DNA from 4 places in the Pseudofrankia saprophytica genome. Region 3 is predicted to be linked to each of the others. Evidence: riboswitches for the same ligand, from Rfam matches in the RefSeq annotation. Region 3 holds a riboswitch; each other region holds the start of a gene.
The links. A riboswitch is a leader RNA that binds a small molecule or an ion and turns the genes downstream of it on or off. The one in region 3 is predicted to bind cyclic di-AMP.
Positions count from the first base shown of each region.

Region 1 (3,085 bases), 1.1 Mb from region 3:
ACCACACCACCGGTCTGCGGAGCGGCCCACATGTAGCCGTTACCGGCGTAGATGCCGACGTGGTAGATGTTGCCCGGGCTGCCGTAGAAGATCAGGTCGCCGGGCTGCTTGCCCGACTGGGCGACGTGCGACGTGGCCCAGTACTGCGCCTCGGCGGTCCGCGGCAGGTTGCGGCCCAGCTGCTTGAAGACGTACTGGACGAGGCCGGAGCAGTCGAACGAGTACGGGCCCTCGGAGCCGTAGACGTACGGCTTGCCCTTCTGCAGCGAGGCGAGGTAGACGGCCTTCTCGCCGATGGAGCTGCCCGGGATGACGGACGGGACGCCCGTGTCGAGGTAGTCCGAGGCCCTGCGCTGCTGGATCGTGATCGTGGTCGCGCCGGCCACCGAGGGCCGCAGCGAGCTGCCGCCGTCGAACACGGCGGTGAGCGTGGTGGTCGACAGCAGCCGGGCGGTGATGCTCGCCTGGCCCTGGTCGTCGGTGGTGAGAGTGGTGGTGGCCTGCCACTTCGGCCCGTCCACCACGACGATCTTCACCTTCTGGCGGGCCAGCGGCGAGCCGTCGAGCGCCTCCGTCGCCTTGACGGTCAGTACGACCGGGGCGTTGGGCTGGACGGTGGTGTGGTCCGCGGTGAGCGCCAGGTTCGTGAAGACCGGGCCGGAGTCGGCCAGCGCCCCGGCGAGACCGCCGGAGCCGGAACCTCCGGCCAGGGCGCTGCCCAGGCCGCCGGAGCCGCCCTCGCCGTCCCCGCCCCCGAGCGCCGCGCCCAGGGCACTCGCCTCGTAGGTGGTGCTGTTGCTCTGCGGGTTCGTGTCGACCGTCGAGGGCGAATCCTGGGACGGGACCGTCGCGGCGAACGCGGCGGTGGACACGGCGAGCGTGCCGGTCGTGAACGCGGCGATCGTGCTGACCCGGCGGGGCTGGTTGCCGTTGCGCCGGCGGGCCCCGCTGGGAGCGCCGTCCGTGCGATGCCGACCGCGCACCAGCTCGTCCCAGTCGTCCGGGAGCCAGGCCATGCCACGACGGGACAACGCGCGTCCTTCCCTGACGCCTGCGAGGTCAGCTGTCGGGTTCGGGCAGGGTTCACGCTGCCCGGCCGCCTTGCGGCCGCTTCACCCCGAGGGCGCGGCCGAATGTCGGCGTTGCCCGGTGGACGTTGGGTCCCCCGCTCCTGCCCCGGCGTGTCGGAGGGGACGTCAGACCAGGGGCAGGACTCGGCGTTTGGCCTGGCGGTTTGTTGCCTTAGGTGAAGAATGTTGCACCGCTGACCATAGTCGATCCCCCAGCGGGGCCTCCAACCACCATAAACACAACAATTGGACACCCGGCCGCGCGTTTCGATGAGATGTCCACCTCGTTCCGGTCTGTTCTGCACATGCGCCCTGGCCAGGAGTAACCGGCGTCGGCACGGCGCGAAGACCGGCGACTCCACGCCAGCGCGGGCGCAGTGGTTGATGTCTCGTTGCGTCGACTGAGAGAAATCGACCATCAGGCGACGCCCAGCCCAGGGCCGCCGGGACTTTAGTCCCGATGCGCGCTAGAGACCAAAGTCCCTAGCGGGCGAGCGGGGCGAAACAGACGTGCGCCGCCGCGACATCGCCACACCCCGCGATCACCCCGTGGGGGCAGGCTCTTCCCCACACGCCCTACACCAAAGAGCCGCCGCCCGACGAAGATCACCAAGCCGGGGTCGGCGCGTCAACAGCGTTGACTATCTTGTCTACCGGTGCGACCGGCCGCCGCGACCGCGGCATCACGATCAGCCCGACACCGGCGGACAGGCAGCGGACGACCGACGCGGACGGCGGACAGGCCGGCGAAGAACGAAGGAGGCGCGGCGGGGGCGGCGCCGTCAGCCGGATGGGCGCGGCGTGACGGCGGCGGACGGCCCGACGGACGCGGACGAGGCCGGCGGGGGCAGCGCCGTCCCGGCCGGCGGGGATCCGCCCGCCGCGCTCGTGGACGCGGTGGGCGCCACGGCCGCGGAGGTGGTCGCTGGCGGCGTGGGCGGGCCCCCAGGGGGCGACGCGGCCGACGGGACGCCCGTGGGCGGCGGCACGGCCGCGGGAGCGACACCGAGCGGCGCGGCCGGGGAACCCTGGGCGGGTGGGGCGACCGGCGCGGGTGGGGCGACCGGCGTGGGGATGGCGTGGCCGTACACGACGAGGTTGTCCAGATAGTGGTGCGTGTGCTCGTCGAAGCCGCCGTCGCAGGTGATGATCCGGATCTCCGGGCGGGTGACCGGGCCGTAGACCCGCTGCGTCGGGAACGTCGCCTTGGACACGGTCTCCGCCCGGTCGACGACGAACGTGACGCTCGCCCCGGAACCGCCGACGACGGTCATCTGGTCCCCCGGCAGCAGACTGCGCAGCCGGTAGAAGACGGCCGGCCCCTTCTTCGAGTCGTAGTGGCCGACGAGCACCGCCGGGCCCACCGCGCCCGGGGCGACTCCCGGGTCGTACCAGCCCACATCGCCCCACTGGGTCGGCACGTCGATGGCACCCTGCGGGGTCAGCCCGAGGCCGACGACGGGCGCGTCCACCGCGATCGCCGGGATCCGCAGCCGCACCGGGTCGGCCACCACCGGCGGCGCAACCATCGGCACCGGACTCGCCGTGGCCGGCGGCGGCCCGGAGACCGTCGCGCCGCTCGTCGCGACGACCGGGGCCGGCAGCACCCGGCCCGCCGCCGGCGCCTCGACAGCCGACAACTCGGGCGCGGCCAGCCGGTACCCGCTGAGAACCACCAGCGCCAGCCCGGCCATCACCAGCGGCCAGGTCAGCCTGGCCCTGCGCCCGGAACGGCCCGAAGGCCCCGCCGGCGGCCCGGTGGCCGGCGCGGCGGTGGGCCCCGCGAACGGCGCGGCGGGCGAGGAGCCGCCACGGCGGCCGGCACGAACGGTTGGCCTGGGCCCGGCCGGGCCCAGGCGGGCGGGCTCGGCCGGGCCCTCGAGCGACTCCAGCCCGTCCGCGCGGCCGACGGCGGGTTCCTGCCGGCCGCGCGCGGTGCCGGGTGCCCCCGCCCGCCCGCCCTCGCCCGCGGAGACGCGCTGGTTCGGCTGGTTCCGCTGGTTCGGCGGAAGCCC
Region 1 is NZ_KI912266.1:4,378,650-4,381,734, reverse strand. It holds gene FRCN3DRAFT_RS0218280 (C40 family peptidase) at 1-1,016, opposite strand, end outside; cyclic di-AMP (ydaO/yuaA leader) riboswitch at 1,035-1,230, opposite strand; gene FRCN3DRAFT_RS49635 (class F sortase) at 1,853-3,085, opposite strand, start outside.
Region 1: another riboswitch for cyclic di-AMP. It lies ahead of FRCN3DRAFT_RS0218280 (C40 family peptidase); the one in region 3 lies ahead of FRCN3DRAFT_RS56170 (C40 family peptidase).

Region 2 (3,085 bases), 1.6 Mb from region 3:
GGCGTACTTCTCGTCGCCGATGACCACCGTATGGCCGGCATTGTTGCCGCCCTGGTAGCGCACGACGTAGTCGACGGCGCCGCCCAGAAGGTCGGTCGCCTTTCCCTTACCCTCGTCGCCCCACTGGGCTCCGATCAGGACAAGCGCAGGCACGGGGTGAGACTGTACCTAAGAACGAAGCCCCGCCTACCCCACCGATTGGCTGAGTGACGGCTCGGTGCCTGACTGTGCCTTCGACCCCGTGAGCCGATGATCAGTCGGCCTGGGTGAGCTGGCCAGGGGCGGTCGGGTCGCTGTCGAACAGGAACTTCCCGATCCGCTCGACCTCGGCGGTCTCGCCGATCGCGGCGGCGGCCTGCCCGAGGGCGGCCAGGGCGCGCAGGAATCCCTGGTTCGGTTCGTGCGACCAGGGGACCGGTCCGTGCCCGCGCCAGCCCGAGCGGCGCAGCGCGTCGAGGCCGCGGTGGTAGCCGGTGCGCGCGTAGGCGTACGCCTCGACTGGGCGCCCGCCGCCGAGGGCCTCCTCGGCCAACGCAGCCCACGCCGCGCTGGAGGTGGGGAACCGGGCGGCCACGCGGCTTGCGGCCTCACCCGCGGCGAGCGCCGCCGATGCGGGGTCGACCGGCAGCAGGGTGGCTGGTGGTCCGCCCATGAGATCGGGCCGTCCGGACGGAGTCGTCATGCCCCAACCGTAGACGGCGCGGCCCCCCGGCCACGGACCGGCCCGCGCGCGGCGTCCGAGCCGTGCGTCAGCCCTGGACGGTCGCCTTCCAGAGGTTCTCGCCGACGACGCCGGGCTCGCCGTCGCTGACCCCGGTCAGGTACGAGTAGAGCGCGGCGACGCCCTGCGACTGCGGGCCGAACTTGCCGTCGACGGTGAGCGAGAAGCTCTGGTCGCGCATCTGCTGCTGCCAGACGTAGGCGTCGGCGCGCACCTTGCCGCCGTCGGCCGTGGAGATCGTGCCGTGGAAGCCCGACTGCTGGACCTCGGAGCGGGCCCGGTCGAGCGTCATCGGAGGCTCGGCTGGCTGGACCGCCTGTTGGACCGAGCCGCTGGACGCGGACGACGAGACGCCGCCGACCGGCCCGTTGTTGGTCAGGCCAAGCTTCTTGGAGCAGGCCGGCCAGGGGGACCAGCCGCGGGAGTTGTAAAGCCGGTATGCCGCTTCGTCCTGAACGGCCGGGGCCGCCTCGCTCGGCAGGCCGGAGTAGCCGAGGCCCTGCCAGGTGCGCTTGTCGAACTGGTAGGCGCCGTAGAAGCCGTTGCCGGTGTTGATCGAGTAATTGCCGCCGGACTCGCACTGACGCAACCGGGCGAAGTCGTCCGGGGTGGCGGCGCCGGCCGGTATCGCGGTGACCGCGAGGCCGCTGCCCACGAGCGCCGTGACCGCGCCGGTGGTACGCAGCAGGCGGGCGGTCGACGACGGGCCCTGCGGGGCACGGTGCCGGCCTCCCGTCCTGGAGGCGGACCGGGCGTCACCGGACTGCTCAGACGGCATGTCGATCCCTTCCCTGCGCCTGCGGGGTGAGCTGTCGGGTTCGGGCTGGGAATGCCCGGCCGGTGTCACCTCGCGCGTCGCCCGCGGCGTCGCGCCCAGCTGACCGGCTTCACCCCGAGGACGTGACTGTCGTCCCGTCCGGAAGTGGGTCCCCCGCTCCTGCCCGAGCGGATCGTGCCCCGCGGCAGCGGGGCCATCTCCACACGCGGGTGGGGGCAGGACTCGGCGTCCGCCCGCGCGACTCACCCAGGTCGGATGAGTAGCACCGGACTGTAGCGAGTCGTCATCCTTCGCCGCAAACCGGGGTCACCCCAACGAAAGGGACGACCCCGGTTCGCGACTGTTCCGGCGGTGGCGCCAGCCACTCGCTGACGCCGCCCGACCGGCACGCCGGCCGGCGGCCACGCGATCATGATGAGGCTCGCGCGGCCTTCGACTCTGTGGCCGGCGCGACGGCACGGCGGCGAGGCAGCGACCGTCGTCGCCGCCAGATCCCCTCGCCCCACCGACCAACCGGCGGGCCAAGGCCGCACGCCTCCGACTGGCGGCCGGAGACGGGGTGGGAAAGGGGTCCCGTCGCCAGCGTGGGCAGCGGTCGGTGGGGGCCGATCGCGGCGAGGTTCCAGTGGCGGCGGGTCGACTGACCTCGCGGGGCCGGCCCGGGAGGGAGGATCCGGGCGGGTGGCCCAGGCCGAGGCTCCTGCCCGGGATCGGTGTCAGCCGATCCCCGGGAGTTCCGTCAACGACGGGCAATGGCAAAGCCCCGCGTGACGGGAGGCCTCGGCGAGAAGGTCAGCCGGGCGGTGACGCCTGACGGCTCAGGCGAAGGTGGCGGCCCAGGTCCTCTGGCCGACGACGCCGTCGACGGCCAGGCCCTTGGCCCGCTGCAGCGCGCGGGCGGCCTCGGCCGAACGCGGCCCGTAGTGCCCGTCGGCGGCGAGGGAATAGCCGATCTTGTTCATCTGGGCCTGCCAGGACTGGACGTCGGCGCGGTACTGGCCGGCCAGTGCCGTCGTGAAGGGCAGGTGCGCCGTGGTCGAGGAGATCGGCTGGGCCACGAGAGGCGCTCTGGGGGCCGACCGGGAGGCCTGGCCGGCGCCGGCGGAGCTCGCGCCCGGGGCGAGCTGGTCCGGACCCATCCCGCGGCCGCATTCCGGCCACTGGCCAAAGCCGGAGCGCTGCGCCAGCCGCAGCGCCGCCTCGTCCTGAACCGCCGGTGGCGCGGCACTCGGCAGCCCCGAATATCCGAGGCTCTGCCACGTCCTCACGGAGAACTGGTACGCGCCGTAGTATCCGTTGCCGGTATTGATGGAATAGTTTCCGCCCGACTCGCACTGGCGCAGTTCTGCCCAGGTGGAAGAGGCGTTCGCGGGTGTCGCGACGGCGAGTGTGCCGCCCACGGCCGCGGCGATGACGGGAACTGCCGCGAGGGACTTGCGTAGCCGGCGTGCCGGGGACGTGACGGCTCGCCGGGGTTCCCGGGAATTCCGGGGAGAAACCTGGCGGATCGGCCCCGCCGATTCGCCAGCTCGGGGGCTGACGGAGACGCGCACGCTCGTGGTGCCGTCTGGCGGACATTCGGCCAC
Region 2 is NZ_KI912266.1:1,725,218-1,728,302, forward strand. It holds gene FRCN3DRAFT_RS0207285 (adenylosuccinate synthase) at 1-153, opposite strand, end outside; gene FRCN3DRAFT_RS0207290 (DUF3151 domain-containing protein) at 254-682, opposite strand; gene FRCN3DRAFT_RS0207295 (transglycosylase family protein) at 750-1,499, opposite strand; cyclic di-AMP (ydaO/yuaA leader) riboswitch at 1,501-1,679, opposite strand; gene FRCN3DRAFT_RS0207300 (transglycosylase family protein) at 2,318-3,007, opposite strand.
Region 2: another riboswitch for cyclic di-AMP. It lies ahead of FRCN3DRAFT_RS0207295 (transglycosylase family protein); the one in region 3 lies ahead of FRCN3DRAFT_RS56170 (C40 family peptidase).

Region 3 (3,085 bases):
CCGGCATCCCCAATACGACGGTCTCCTTCTCGTCATGGTCGGCTTCCTGCTGCAGTGGCCGACCATCCCCACACTGGTCATGTTCCCGATCCTGGTCGCCGTCTATGTTCGGCTGGCCCGTAGCGAGGAACGGGAGGTGGCCGCGCGGTTCGGCGAACGCTGGTCGGCCTATGCCGCGTCTACTCCGGGGTTCCTGCCACGGCGCCGTCACGGCGACACGGGCACTGGCGACGCCGAGGGCACCGGCCCTGACACCGGTGGGCGCGCGGACGCCGGCCGGACCTTCACCGGGCCTGACGTCACGGATGCCGACGCTGCCGCAGGCCGGCGCGGTGGCGGCGGGTCCGCGGCGCGGGCACCCGCCCGTGGCGACGATCACATCTCTCGCCGGGTAGAAGCCGGGCACCGCCCGTTCTGAGTAGCGCGAGGACGCACCCTCGGCGGCTCCGGCCAGGCTGTGCCGCGGACCGGTCCGTGACCTGCGTCGCCTCCTCCTGGTCGGCAAGCAGGCCGATTGGTGGCCTGGTGTCCGGAAGCAGCGCGGCTCAGGCTGGGAAACAAGGACGACCCGGGCTGGAAGGGTTGTGAGCGGTGAGGAATGATCTGTCGGCCTTGCAGCATCCCCGGTTCGCCCGGTCCTACCCACGGATGAGCGCCGAGTCCGACCGGCGTGGCTCGGCCGCCCACCGCGACCGCCTGCTCGCCGGACTCGCAGGCCGGGTGCTGGAGATCGGGGCCGGCCACGGGCCGAACTTTGCCCACTATCCGCCGGAGGTGCGCGAGGTGGTGGCGGTCGAGCCCGAAGACCAGCTGCGCGGACTCGCCAGCCAGGCCGCGGCGGACGCCCCCGTGCCGGTGCGCGTGATCGCCGGCCAGGCGGGTGCGCTTCCCGGGTGCGACGGAGAGTTCGATGCCGTGGTGGTCTCGCTGGTGCTCTGCTCGGTCCCCGACCCAACCAGTGCGCTGGCCGAGGTCCGCCGGGTGCTTCGGCCGGGTGGGCAGTTGCGGTTCTACGAACACGTGCGGTCCGAGCATCGACTGCGAGGGCTGGCCGAAGATCTCATCACGCCGCTGTGGGCGAAGGGCGGTGGTGGCTGCCACCCGAACCGCCGGACGGCCGAGGCCATTCGCGCCGCCGGCTTCGCCGTCGAGGAGATCGCCCGGTTCACCTTCCGACCCCTGCGGTTCCTTCCGTCGACCGCCCACATCCTCGGCCGCGCCCAGCGGCCACTCGACGACACAGCCGCAGGCCACCAGGCGCAGTAGACCGGGTACGAGGCCGGATGACCGCATCGTGAGGACCGATCGCCGACGCGTCCTTGCTCGGATGCCGCCGCGGGTGCCCGCGGGCCGGACGGTGGGACCGGCCCACGGGCACCCGTCTGGTCCTACCGCACCCTGCCGACGTAGTAGGACGAGGTCCAGATGGCCTCGAGCTTGACCACGTCACCGCTCTTCGGCGCGACCCAGATCTTTCCGTCGCCGGCGTAGATGCCCTCGTGGTAGATCGACCCCGGCTCGCCGAAGAAGATCAGATCCCCTGGCTGTTCGGAGCCGCGCGAGATCCGGGTCGTCGCCGCGAACTGCTGGTCGGTGGTGCGGGGCAGCGTGATGCCGAGCTGCTTGTAGACGTACTGCACCAGCCCCGAGCAGTCGAAGTCGTACGGCCCCTCCGCCCCGTACACATATGGCTTGCCGGCCTGTAGTGATGCCAGGTACACCGCCTTCTCCCCGATCGTCGTCGCGCCGGTGGGCGCGTCGGCGATGGTCTCGCCCGCGGGCCCGCGGGCGGCGGCCGGGGCGGCGGTCGCGGGCGGCGCGGGGCGGACGCGGACGACCGCGGCGTCGGAGGTCGCGGCGTCCAGCTCCGGGCCGCCCGCGAATGTCGCCCTGATCTGGGTGGTCGTCAGGACCCGCGCCGCGTAGCTGGCGTAGCCGCCCGCGTCCGTGCGTAGTGCTTTGAACGTCGTCCAGCCGGTCGGGAACAGTGCCTGGACGAGGATGTCCTGGTCCGCGAGGGCACCGCCGCCTCGGGTGGTGAGCCGGAAGCCGACCTCGACCGGCTCGTCGGCGTTCACCGTGACGTCGGGGACGGCCGGCGTCAGCGAGACCGCCGTGCGCACGTGGAGAGAGACCGGCAGGGCCGACCCGGAGGTGGAGGCCGCAGCGGGAGTCGTCTCGGTGCCCAAGGCCGCGCCCAGGGAGTTCGCGGTGATCCTGTGCGCTCCGGTGTCCGTGTCCGCTGCGCCGGGGCCGAGAGAGCCAGCCAGTGCCACCCCGGACACGGCCACGGTGCCCGTGGTGATCACCGCGAAGGTGGCGCGGCTCGAAGTCCGAGCCAGCAGCGTCCCCGAGCGGGCGCGGGCGCGGTGACGACCGCGCCGGGCCGTGGCGGGACTCCGTTCGGACGTTTGTGGTTCGCGTGCCTGCACGTGAAACCTTTCCCAGACGCCTGCGAGGTGAGCTGTCGGGTTCGGGCTGGGAGCCCGGCCGGCCGTGTCGAACACGCCCGGCTTCACCCCAAGGGCGCCGCCGGAGGGATGCGGCGCCCGGTGGAACGTGGTTCCCCCGCTCCTGCCCCGGCTGCGTCGGAGGGGTATCGCCGGACCGGGGGCAGGACTCGGCGTTCGGTCCGACGGCGATAGCGGGCACAGCCTAACAACTACACGCCATAGTAGGTCGCGTGGGGTGGATGGCACCGGCCGCGGCCATCGGAACTGCTCGGACCACAAACCCCCGCAGCCGACAGCCGCCGGACGTCGGTCCGAGGTCCCTTGGTGTTTTCGTGAGCGCTTCCCCCGATGGCGGCCGATCCGCCCGGTCGACGGCCGCCGAGCCGTGACACCATCGCAACGTCCGGAGACGCGCTCCGGCACACTCCGCATGGGCGGGCGGGTGATGGAGGCGGAATGGAGCTGTTCGGCGACCTCGAGGCCGAGGTGATGGACCGGATGTGGGCACGCGTGGAAGCCGCCACCGTGCGCGACATCCTGGAGGAGCTGCAGCAGGCCCGTCCCCTCGCCTACACCACGGTCATGACCGTGATGGATCGGCTCTTCCAGAAGGGCTGGCTCACCCGGGAGCG
Region 3 is NZ_KI912266.1:3,306,152-3,309,236, forward strand. It holds gene FRCN3DRAFT_RS44410 (methyltransferase family protein) at 1-418, shown strand, start outside; gene FRCN3DRAFT_RS0213770 (class I SAM-dependent methyltransferase) at 592-1,266, shown strand; gene FRCN3DRAFT_RS56170 (C40 family peptidase) at 1,389-2,123, opposite strand; gene FRCN3DRAFT_RS56175 (hypothetical protein) at 2,116-2,373, shown strand; cyclic di-AMP (ydaO/yuaA leader) riboswitch at 2,435-2,601, opposite strand; gene FRCN3DRAFT_RS0213780 (BlaI/MecI/CopY family transcriptional regulator) at 2,910-3,085, shown strand, end outside.

Region 4 (3,085 bases), 2.4 Mb from region 3:
GATCAACCAGACGGCGAGCGACACCACCAGCGCCGCGGCCGAGAAGAACGTGCCCAGGTTGTCCGCGGTGGTTTCGAACACCTGGACAACGCTCCAACCCGCGGATCGACTACCCTCCGCATCGGCTTCGGTGCGGAGGCGATTTTTCGGACCAAACATACTCAATCGGTACGTACCGGCGTCAGGATTCCCCTCGACAGTTCACGCCCTGTTCACGAGTTCGGATCTCCCGACCGGCCTCGACAGCCGACGGGCAGTCGTCACCCGATGTGACCTCGACCACGGCTTCCCAACGGCTGGAACACGTCGTGACGGGCGATTGCTCGATCGGAGGGAAGTTCGGCGGGATATTACGCGGCGCATCAGATCTGCGTCGCTCGCGATAAGCATCATTCGGTAAGGGTGGCTGTTGGAAACCGTTGAGCGACATTGATTCGCGCGACAACGGCTCCTTGTTCCCCGAATTTTGCAACAATTGATGTGACGCTGGTCACAGCTAGTTGTTGACAAGCGCGTTGCCACAGGGCTTTACACGCAGCGTGACAGCCTTGCCGGACATCTGCCCAGTTCGCCCGCTTGTGACTACACCCGGTAGCTAGTTACGGTTGCTCCGCTCGCAGCAAGCAGCGATCCGGACGCCGAGTTCTGCCCCCGGATCGGTGCCCCCTCCGAGAACATCGCCAGGGCAGAAATGGGGGAACCACGTTCCTCCGGGCTCGCGCCACCCAGCGCGAGCCCTTGGGGTTAAGTCGGCCATTCAAAGGCGCTTTTCAGCGCGCCCAAAAATAGCCGGCCGGGCTTCCCGGCCCGAACCCGACAGCTAACCTCACAGGCGTGCGGGAAAGATTTTCGCAGAATGCTCAAGGGTCGTCATCGCAAGCAGAGTGCTTTCCGCCGCCGCAGTTCGGCTGTTGTCGCCGCCGGCGTCGTAACCGCCACCGCCGGCGCCGCCGTCTTCGCCGGCGCCGCTCCGGCCAGTGCCGCGTCCAGCGTCTCGGACTCCCAGATCGCCGCCTACGCGCATTCCGCGGGCCTGGACAGCTGCCGCGTCAGCCTCGCGACCTGGGTCGCGATCGCGCTGGCCGAGTCCGGCGGCAACGCCTACGCGCACGCCACCGTCGGCGAGGACTCGCGCGGCCTGTGGCAGATCAACATGCGGGCGCATTCCGGCTGGGTCGGGAGCCGCAACCTCTACGACCCGGCGACCAACGCGTGGGCCGCCACCCAGGTTTGCAAGGGCTCCGGCCCAAGCGCCTGGACCACCTACACCACCGGCGCCTACCGGAACTACCTGTCGCGTGGCTATGCCGCCGCGAACGCGGTCGGCAGCGGGACGGTCTCCGCCGCCCCGGCCGCCCTGGCCAAGGCCGCGCCCGCGATCCCGGCGAACGCCTGGTACCTGTCGCAGGCGGCGAACCACAGCGTCTACCTGGACGCGGTCCGCCAGTTGCAGCAGAAGCTCGGGAGCCTTGGCCACGTGGTCGCGGTCGACGGCTACTTCGGCCCGCAGACCTCCAGCGTCGTGCGCGCCTACCAGGCCGCCCACGGCCTGCTGGTCGACGGCGTCGTCGGTCCGCAGACCCACAAGGCGCTGTTCGGCTAGTCAACGCCGACCAGCAAGACCCTCCCGCGTCTCTTCCCCCCACCGGACGCGGGAGCCCCGGAACCGCCCTGATCTCTCCCTCCTGTCGAGGTCAGGGCGGTTCCGCTTGTCGCGGCCTACGTCCGCTCCGGCCCCTGGTCGGTCAGGTCGCTCTCAGGCCGCTCTGCCGCCGCCGGCCCGCGTCATGACGACCGTCCCGTCCGGGTCACCCTCCGCGTACGACTCATAGCGCAGGCTCAACGAACCCGATCCCTGGAGCGTCAGGGTGATGTCCTCGTCGGTGCATTCGGTGTCGCCCGGCTGCACCGCCTCGTGCACGCGGATCGACGAGCCGTCACCGACCTCGATCAGGGTCACCGTCTCGGTGCAGGCGCCCGGGTACGTCGTCGCGCCGACGACGTCACCCACCTTGCCGTCCTTGAGCTCCAGGGACATCTCGGAGCCACCGTGCGTGCCGTACCAGGTTCCGAGGAAGGCGCTCGGCACCGTGGTCCCGGTTCCGCTCCCGCCCCCGTCATGGTTGACCAGTCTCAGCACGCCGAGGACGACGCCGGCGACGAGGACCAATCCACCGACGACCAGCACCGGCACCAGCCAGGGTCGCCGACGGGGCGATGGCTGGTGGCCGCCCGGCGGCGGGTACCAGGGGTTCTGGCCGGCTGGCGGGACCTGCCCTTCCGGCGGAGCCCACTGGTATCCGCCGGCCGGCGGATACTGCTGCTGGTACTGGCCCTGCTGGTACTCGCCCGGCGGCTGCTGGTACTGGCCCGGCGGCGGGTAGCCCTGGTACGGGCCTGTTGGCGGATGCTGCTGGTACTGACCGGTTGGTGGGTACTGCTGCTGATATTGGCCCATTGGCGGGTAGCCCTGGTTCCAGCCCGTCGGCTGGCTTTGGCCCGAGAACTCCCCGGAGGGCTCCCCTACACCCATGCGGCCCAGTGTGCCGGACCGCCATCGGAGGGTTCATCCGGATGGCCGAATTGTCCCCGGTATGGCCGGGCATTGGGACCGCGACCGCCCCCTAACGTGGGCCGCCGCCGATGGGCAGGGTGATGTGCCGGCTGGCGGCATGGGCCACCCACGTGGCGAGGGCGGTGGCGGTCAGCGCCGCGAGCAGGCCGAGCGTGAGCGACGGCTGGGGCAGGCGATCCAGACCAAGGCGGCCGGCGAACGGCAGGCCGGTGACCTCGGACCGGAGCAGGAGCTCGGCGACGACCGCCGGAATCAGAGCCGGAACGACCAGCGGCGCGAACCCATCCCGACCGAGGACTCCGCGTGCGACACCGATCAGCCATCCAGAGGCGAAGTAGCAGGCGAACAGCGCCGCATAGGCGACGCCCGCCCGGACGTATCCGCCGCCCGAGAGCCGCCGGCCGTCGGACAGCTCATGGCGCCAGCCGAGCGCGTCGAAGGCGAGCCTCTCCGCGCCATAGCCAAGCGCGACGAACAGGCCACCGGCCACCGCGACGACGACGAGGGTCA
Region 4 is NZ_KI912266.1:857,345-860,429, forward strand. It holds gene FRCN3DRAFT_RS0203780 (substrate-binding domain-containing protein) at 1-81, opposite strand, end outside; cyclic di-AMP (ydaO/yuaA leader) riboswitch at 669-850, shown strand; gene FRCN3DRAFT_RS0203785 (peptidoglycan-binding protein) at 857-1,603, shown strand; gene FRCN3DRAFT_RS0203790 (hypothetical protein) at 1,757-2,533, opposite strand; gene FRCN3DRAFT_RS0203795 (hypothetical protein) at 2,625-3,085, opposite strand, start outside.
Region 4: another riboswitch for cyclic di-AMP. It lies ahead of FRCN3DRAFT_RS0203785 (peptidoglycan-binding protein); the one in region 3 lies ahead of FRCN3DRAFT_RS56170 (C40 family peptidase).